2 regions of the Streptomyces sp. NPDC051664 genome follow, and region 1 is predicted to be linked to the other one. Evidence: riboswitches for the same ligand, from Rfam matches in the RefSeq annotation. Region 1 holds a riboswitch; the other holds the start of a gene.
The links. A riboswitch is a leader RNA that binds a small molecule or an ion and turns the genes downstream of it on or off. The one in region 1 is predicted to bind S-adenosylmethionine.
Positions count from the first base shown of each region.

Region 2: another riboswitch for S-adenosylmethionine. It lies ahead of thrC (threonine synthase); the one in region 1 lies ahead of ACIA8E_RS27160 (putative leader peptide).

Region 1 is NZ_JBITCU010000017.1:14,755-18,959, forward strand. It holds gene ACIA8E_RS27150 (NtaA/DmoA family FMN-dependent monooxygenase) at 1-477, opposite strand, end outside; gene ACIA8E_RS27155 (LLM class flavin-dependent oxidoreductase) at 496-1,713, opposite strand; gene ACIA8E_RS27160 (putative leader peptide) at 1,788-1,904, opposite strand; SAM riboswitch class IV at 1,944-2,056, opposite strand; gene ACIA8E_RS27165 (TlpA family protein disulfide reductase) at 2,527-2,961, opposite strand; gene ACIA8E_RS27170 (DUF4395 domain-containing protein) at 3,177-3,587, shown strand; gene ACIA8E_RS27175 (hypothetical protein) at 3,688-3,933, shown strand; gene ACIA8E_RS27180 (hypothetical protein) at 4,053-4,190, opposite strand.
Region 2 is NZ_JBITCU010000016.1:25,430-29,634, forward strand. It holds gene ACIA8E_RS26400 (trehalose-6-phosphate synthase) at 1-1,197, opposite strand, end outside; gene ACIA8E_RS26405 (glucosyl-3-phosphoglycerate synthase) at 1,252-2,202, opposite strand; SAM riboswitch class I at 2,355-2,481, shown strand; gene thrC (threonine synthase) at 2,499-3,800, shown strand; gene ACIA8E_RS26415 (MoaD/ThiS family protein) at 3,859-4,137, shown strand.

The sequences.
Region 1 (4,205 bases):
CCGGGAGTACCGCTCCTCCTGCGGGAGGAAGCCGCCACGGCGGAAGTTCTCGCCGGTGAAGGCGTCCCACGAGGTGACGACGTTCCACGCTGCGCGCCCGCCCGAGAGGTGATCGAGGCTGGCGAACTGGCGGGCCACTTCGTAGGGCTCATTGAAGGTGGAGTTGATGGTGCCGGTCAGACCGACGTGTTCGGTGACAGCGGCGAGGGCGGACAGCACGGTGAAGGTGTCGGGGCGCCCCACCACGTCCAAGTCATAGATCTCCCCTCCCTGTTCGCGCAGCCGCAGCCCTTCGGCGAGGAACAGGAAGTCGAACTTGGCGCGTTCGGCGGTGCGCGCGAAGTGCGTGAACGAGCTGAACTCGATGTGGCTGCCGGCCTCGGGGGCGCTCCACACGGTGGTGTTGTTGACGCCGGGGAAGTGGGCCGCGAGATGTATCTGCTTGAGTGGCTTGCCGGATCCCTTGCTGGTGCTCATGGTCGTGGTCCCTCCGGCTCAGACGGTGGCGTAGCGGTTGACGGGGCGGGTGAGCCCGAGCAGCCCGCGCAGGGTGTCGGCCTCATAGGCGCGCCGGAAGGCGTCGCGGCGCTGCAGTTCGGGCACCAGACCGCGGGTGATCGCCTCGAGGTCGTGGCCGATCACGGCGGGGCGCAGCCGGAAGCCGGCCAGTCCGGCCCGCTGCCACTCCAGGAGCAGGTCCGCCAGCTGCGCGGGCGTGCCGGTGAACACCTTCGCGTCACTGGTGTAGGCGTAACCCGCGAGGCCGTCCAGGCGGTCTCGGCGGGCCGTCGCCGCTGCAGGGTCGTCGTCGAGGAACACCACCAGGTCGCCGAAGATGTGCAGGGGGTCCTCCGCGCGCCCCGCCGCAGCCTGTTCGCCGCGGATCTCGTCGACGATTGCGCGGGCCTCGTCGGTGTCGTGCGGGGTGACGTACCCGATGTCGGCTGAACGAGCTACCAGTTGGAAGGGCACACTCTGGTGCGCCAGAGCGCTGACGACCGGCTGTCCCTGTGGTGGCCGGGGTGTGATCGAGGGGCCCTTGACGCTGAAGTGTCTGCCCTCGAAGTCGATGTAGTGCAGCTTGTCGCGGTCGATGAAGCGGCCTGTGGCGGCGTCCCGGATATCGGCGTCGTCCTCCCAGCTGTCCCACAGGCGGCGCACCACATCGACGTAGTCGCCGGCCTCCTCGAAGAGTTCGGCGGTCAGCTCCCGTACGGCCGGGCCGTCCAGATCCTCGATGCGGAAACGCGGAAACGCACGGCGGCCGAAGTGGGCCGCCTCGTTCTGCCGCGCCGACACCTGGATCCGCAGGCCGGCACGACCGGTGCTCACATAGTCGAGGGTGGCGATCGCCTTGGAGATGTGGAACGGCTCGGTGTGGGTGGCGACCACGGTCGGTATGAGCCCTATGTGCCGGGTCAGCGGGGCCACGCGGGCGGCGATGAGCACCGCGTCCAGCCGCCCACGCACCTGGTCGGTACGACTGTCGGGCTCCGTGAAGCGCGAGGACTGGAGCCCGAGTGCGTCCTCGATCGTCACGAAGTCCAGCAGGCCGTGTTCGGCCTCCGTGATGATGTCGGACCAGTACGTGGCAGTGAGCAGGTCCCTGGGTCGGGCCACCGGCTCGCGCCAGGCGGCCGGGTGCCAGCCCGCGCCGTCGAGGGCCACGGCGAGGTGAAGCGATGAAGACAGCGAAGAAGGAGATGAGGACACGAAAGGGGTGCCTTCCTGATCGACCGTATGTGATCGCCGACTCTCGTCCGGAGGTTCGGCGGCGGGAGAGCAGGTCAGGAACAACAGAGCGCGCCGGCCACACGCTGCAGGTCGATGTGGGGCCGGGAGTACAGGTGGACGCTGCGCCGCGGGACAAGAACCCTGACAGGCGGGCAGGACACGGGTGGCATGACCGTCACCTCCGCCCTTCCGGCTCGGCGGGCCCGAGGGCCTCGCGCTTGCGAAACCCGGACAGGCCCCGCCTGGTCGTCACCTGGAGCACCCCGCCGCGCAGGAGGGTTGCCGGTCAGCAAGCCAGGGCTTGACGCTGACACTCATAACCTGCCCGGAACGCTACGCGGGGCGGCAGCGCCGCGCAACGTCCGGAGATCATAGTCATGCCCATATCGCCACGACGCACAACAACACAGCTGCGCCATCTGTTCCGTCCGGCCGTCCCGGCTACGCGCCAACAGGTAGTTGGTGCGGCGGCCAGGTAGTTGGTGCGGCGGCGCAGAGCGAATCCGATCGACTCGTAGAACCAGACAGCACAGGTGTGGGAGGCGGCCGTACGAACGGCCGCCTCGCAACGAACGCGGACGCAGGTCTTGGTCCACGGCGAACGCGCGGCTGGCGTAAGTATCTGGTCGACCACACCGAGTGGTTCACCAGCAACACCAGCCTGGGCCTCCCTGTCCGGTTGCACCTCTGGGCAGCCGATTCGGCGAACGCCCCCAGGGGTGGTCCGTTCCGGAAATGGTCGTCCGGCCGGCAGCCTGCATCGGAGAACGGACTCAGCAGCGAGCTGCTTGATCACGATCGGGCGGTGGAGGCCCCGGTTGCCTTACCGATGGCCGCGATCACGTCCGCACGCCTGGGCTGCCCGGACGCACTGACGACAACCCGGCCGCTCGCGTCGAGAACAAACACGGTCGGCGTGCGCAGAATCTTCAGCCGCCTCACCAGCTCAAGCCGGTCCTCCGCGTCGATTTCCACATGCGCCGCTCCCGGCACCGTCCCGGCGACCTCGGCCAGCATCCGCCGCGTCGCCCGGCATGGCTGGCAGAAGGCAGTGGAGAACTGAAGCAGCGTCACCCGCTCCCCCAGCTCGGCCCCGATCTCCGCCGACGACAAGCGCACCGCACCATCCATGGGCCGCAACCGGAGCCTGCCGCTGCGCGCCGCCTGCACCACCGCGAAGATGCTCGCCAGAACGAGCACCGCGACACACACCACCAACCCGGTCATACAACCAGTCTGCACCACCGCCCACTCCCCCATCCCAACTGACCATCGACCGCTCGGTGCCGCACCGCTACGATGACGGCCATGGACTCCGCTCCCCGGCCGCTGGGGCTGACCACTCGTCGCGTGGTCGACCTCTGCCGGGTCACAGCGTGCCGCTGTCGCTGACACCCGCGCCTGCCCGATTGCCCTCCTCCCCTCGTCCCGGAGTCCTTCTCATGCAGATAGACCCGCGCGGCACCCGCTTTGCCGCCGCGCTCACCACACTTGTCCTCTGCGCGGTACTGATCACTGGCAGCGGCGTCCTGCTGGCCGTGCAGACCGCGATCTTCGCGCTCGGCGCGTTCGGCGGCCTGCAGTACTCCCCGTACGGCTGGCTGTTCCGAGTCGCGATTCGGCCCGGACTCGCCCCGCCGCGCGAACTGGAGGATGCCCGTCCGCCCCGCTTCGCCCAGGGCGTGGGCTTCGGCTTCGGCCTGGTCGGCACCGTCGGCTACCTCGCCGGAGCTGAGTGGCTCGGCCTGGCCGCCACCGCGCTCGCCCTTGCTGCGGCCTTTCTCAACGCGGCCTTCGGCTACTGCCTCGGCTGCGAGATGTACCTGTCCATTCGCCGTTTCCGAAGCACCTGAGCACCGCAGTCCGGCCCACACAGCCGGTTAGCCGAGGTCATCGGCGCGGTCTCCCGTTACTGCCGATCAAGCGGGCCGCGCACCGTGGACTCACCTCGACATGACGCACGAGCGATCCCCCGCCTCGGCCTGCCACTCGGCTCCGCCGATCCGGGGGATCTGTCCGGGCACCCGGTGCGGGCGTGGGTTACTTCTCCCAGCCGACCGTCTCCGGGAGCGAGCCTACGTCGACATCGACGCCGGCGAACACGTCGTCGGCAACCCCGAGTTCGTCGCCGCCGACGAGGACGCCCAGCGCCGCTCCATCACCGTGCTGACCAACCACAACGCGCCGCTCCGCACCTGAAGCACGCCCGCACGACCGACGGGGGCGGGCCGCGGTCTACTGCTGGTGTCGCAGTTTCGCCCAGCGGTGGGGAACGCGTTACGAAGACCGCGGCAAAACCATCTGGGCCGAGGAACCCCTCACGGAAGCGGCCTGATCAGGCGGGCCGAGGGCGGCGAACCCGCCCCGGCCGTGTCCCGCCATTCGCTGGAGCCGCCGCTCATGAGGATCTCCTCGCCGGTGATGAAGAGGGCGAGAGCGCACGTACCAAGCCCCACCCAGACCCCTATGAG
Region 2 (4,205 bases), on a different contig from region 1:
CCCCGCCTCCCGCGACAGCACCAGCGCGCAGCCCTGGTCGGAGACCACCGGAACCTCCTTCGCGACCAGGTTCATGCCGTCGCGGATCGGGTTGACGAGCGCCACGTCCGCCAGCCGGTACGCCCCCAGCGAGCGCGCGAAGTCGTCGTTCACATGCAGCAGGACCGGGGTCCAATCGGGCGTTCCGTACGCCTCGTTGATGTCGTCCGCCAGCCGCTGCACCTCGGCCGTGTACTCCCGGTACACCGCCAGGTCCTGCCGCGACGGGTACGCGAACGCCACATGCACCACCCGCTCGCGCCACTGCGGGCGGGTGTTCAGCAGCTCCCGGTACGCCAGCAGCCCGCGGACGATGTTCTTGGACAGTTCCGTACGGTCGACCCGCACGATCGTCTTCCGGCCGGGGCCGCCCACCTGCTCCCGCAGGATCGCCATCCGCTCGTCCACGTCCGCCTCGTGCGCGCGGCGGCGCAGGAAGTCCGCGTCCGCGCCCAGACCGTGCACGCCGATCCTCGTCCGGCCGGTGCCGCCCAGGACCTCCGTGCAGCAGGCGGTGAACGCGTCCGCCCACCGCCGGGTCAGGAAGCCCGCCCGGTCCGCGCCGAGCATGCCGCGCAGCAGCTGCTCCGCGATGTCGTCGGGCAGCAGGCGGAAGTAGTCGACCGGGGCCCACGGGGTGTGCGAGAAGTGGCCGATCCGCAGGTCGGGGCGGAGGTCGCGGAGCATGCCGGGGACCAGGGCCAGGTGGTAGTCCTGCACCAGCACCGCCGCGCCCTCGCCCGCCTCCTCGGCGAGCGCCTGCGCGAAGGCCAGGTTGTATGCCTCGAACGATGCCCACTGCCGGCGGAACTCCGCGTCGAAGACCGGCTCCAGCGGCGTCTGGTACAGCATGTGGTGGACGAACCAGAGCACCGAGTTCGCGATGCCGTTGTACGCGTCGGCGTGCACATCGGCGTCGATGTCGAGCATCCGTACGCCCGGCTCGGCGATCCCGCGCCGGACCGCCTCCCTGTCCCCGTCGCCGAGCGCCGCGCAGACCCACAGCTTGTCCTCGACGGCGCTCAGCCCGGAGACGAGTCCGCCGCCGCCCCGTTTGGCGCTGATCGAACCGTCCTCGCTCAGTGCGTACGAGACCGGGCCGCGGTTGGACGCGACGAGTACCTGGGCAGCAGACGTGATCACGTGCTCGGAGACCATGTTGCGGAATCTAGCCCGATCGCGAACCGCCCAAACGTGCGAAGTCAGACCACCTCAGGCGGCGCGGCGCGAAACGTACTCCCTGATCTCCTGCATCGGCGGCCGCTCCTCGGTGTCCACGGCGTGCGTGCGCGGTACGAAGCCGGTCTCGCCGCGTTCGAACTGGGTGAGGGATGGTCGTACCAAGTGGCCGCGCGAGAGGCGCAGTTGCGCCGTCCGGTAGATCGCCGCCGCCATCCGGCCCAGTGCCTGCCCGTCCTGATGGCGGTGCTTCCTGACCCCCACATCGACCTGTGCCAGCGCGTCCAGCCCCACGGTGTGCAGCGCATCCACGAGCAGGCCCAGTTCCACTCCGTAACCGACCGGGAACGGCAGCCGCTCCAGCAGCGAGCGCCGCACCGCGTACTCGCCGCCCAGCGGCTGGACGAAGCCGGCCAGCTGCGGCCAGTGCAGATTGAGCAGCGGGCGGGCCACCAGTTCCGTGACGCGACCCCCCTGGCCTGCTGTGTCTCCGAGCGGGCGGTCGTACATCGCCTTCACGAACTGCACCTCGGGATCGGTGAGCAGCGGGCCGATGATGCCGGAGACGAAGTCCGCGGAGAAGTCCTTCAGGTCGGCGTCTATGAAGCAGACGATGTCACCTTCGGTGACCAGGAGTGATCGCCAGAGAACCTCGCCCTTGCCGGGCACGGCGGGTATCCGCGGGAGTATGTCGTCACGGTGCACCACCCGGGCGCCCGCCTTCCGGGCGACCTCTGAGGTGGCGTCCGTCGACCCGGAGTCGATCACCAGCAGCTCGTCGACCAGCTGGACCTTCTCCATCAGCTCGACCCGAATCGTCTCGACGATCGCGCCGACCGTCGCCTCCTCGTTGAGGGCGGGCAGCACGACGCTCACACTTCCGCGCTGCGGATCCCTGGCCCTGGCGGCGACGAGCCGGTCCAGCGGGCGGTCGGCGGCCGACCAGGAGCGCCTGGTCAGCCAGCGTTCGACCTCTTCCAGCACGACCGATACTCCCTGTATGTGATCCATCTCGCGGTTCGGACGGCTATCTCAACCGTCCGATGCTTCGGTTACAGTCTTGAACAACGCGGATGACCCTCGCATGCCGGGGTCCTCCGCCGATAAATGCCTGGATCGATGATCCAGTGCCACAGCGCTCATCCAGAGGGACTGAGGGAACGGCCCGTTGAAGTCCCGGCAACCCTCCTGCCGACCGCGAGGTCAGGTGGGGAAGGTGCCAATTCCGTCTCGTGGCGAAATGCGTCGCGAGGAAGATGAGGAGAAAGGGCCTCGCCATCATGGCTACGCAGACCGTTGCAGTGAGCACCAATTCTTCCGCCGACGCTGTCGACCTCGGTCCCGCCGCGGCACTTTCCTGCCGCGAGTGCGGAGAGCGTTTCGAGCTCGGTCCCATTTTCGCCTGCGCGACCTGTTTCGGGCCGCTCGAAGTGGCGTACGACCTGCCGAGCGGCTCCCCGGACGAGCTGAAGAAGCGCATCGAGGCCGGCCCGAACAACATCTGGCGTTACGCGCCGCTGCTGCCGGTCCCCGCCGATGTCGCGGACAAGCCCAACATCAACCCCGGCTTCACCAAGCTGGTCAAGGCCGACAACCTCGCCCGCGAACTGGGCGTCACCGGCGGCCTGTACGTCAAGGACGACTCCGGCAATCCGACGCACTCCTTCAAGGACCGCGTCGTCGCGATCGCCGTCGAGGCCGCCCGCGCCTTCGGTTTCACCACTCTCTCCTGCTCCTCCACCGGCAACCTCGCCGGCGCCGTGGGCGCGGCCGCGGCCCGGGCCGGCCTGCGGTCCTGCGTGTTCATCCCGCACGACCTGGAGCAGGGCAAGGTCGTCATGGCCGCGGTGTACGGCGGTGAACTGGTCGGCATCGAGGGCAATTACGACGACGTCAACCGCTTCTGCTCGGAGCTCATCGGTGACCCGCTCGGCGAGGGCTGGGGCTTCGTCAACGTCAACCTGCGCCCGTACTACGGCGAGGGCTCCAAGACGCTCGCGTACGAGATCTGCGAGCAGCTCGGCTGGCGGCTGCCGGACCAGCTCGTCATCCCGATCGCGTCCGGCTCGCAGCTCACGAAGATCGACAAGGGTCTGCAGGAGCTGATCAAGCTCGGTCTCGTCGAGGACAAGCCGTACAAGATCTTCGGCGCCCAGGCCGAGGGCTGCTCCCCGGTCTCCACCGCCTTCAAGGCCGGTCACGACGTCGTACGCCCCCAGAAGCCGAACACGATCGCCAAGTCGCTGGCGATCGGCAACCCGGCCGACGGCCCCTATGTCCTGGACATCGCCCGCCGGACCGGCGGCGCCGTCGAGGACGTCGACGACGAGCAGGTCGTCGACGCGATCAAGCTGCTGGCACGCACCGAGGGCATCTTCGCGGAGACGGCCGGCGGGGTGACGGTCGGTGTGACGAAGAAGCTGATCGAGGCCGGCCTGCTGGACCCGACGCTCACCACCGTCGTCCTCAACACCGGTGACGGTCTGAAGACGCTGGACGCGGTCGCCCCGACCACCGGTCCGACGGCGACCATCCGGCCCAGCCTCGACGCGTTCCGCGCCGCCGGCCTGGCCCGCAGCTGACCCGACCACCGGGACGTCCATCCGTGACGTCCACCCGAGACGCAAGGAAGGCACCCACATGAGCGTCAAGGTCCGTATCCCCACCATCCTGCGCACCTACACGGGCGGTCAGGCCGAGGTCCCGGCCGAGGGCGCGACCCTCTCCCAGGTGATCGAGTCGCTGGAGCAGAACCACCCGGGTATCGCCGCGCGCGTCCTGGACGATCAGGGCAAGCTGCGGCGGTTCGTGAACGTGTACGTCAACGACGACGACGTGCGCTTCGAGGGTGGCCTGGAGGCGGCCACCCCGGACGGCGCCGGCATCTCGATCATCCCGGCCGTCGCGGGCGGCTGCTGACCCTCCGTCGCCCCGGCGCGGACTCTCCGTGGCCCCCGCGGCCGACTTCACAGCGTCACCGGAATTGC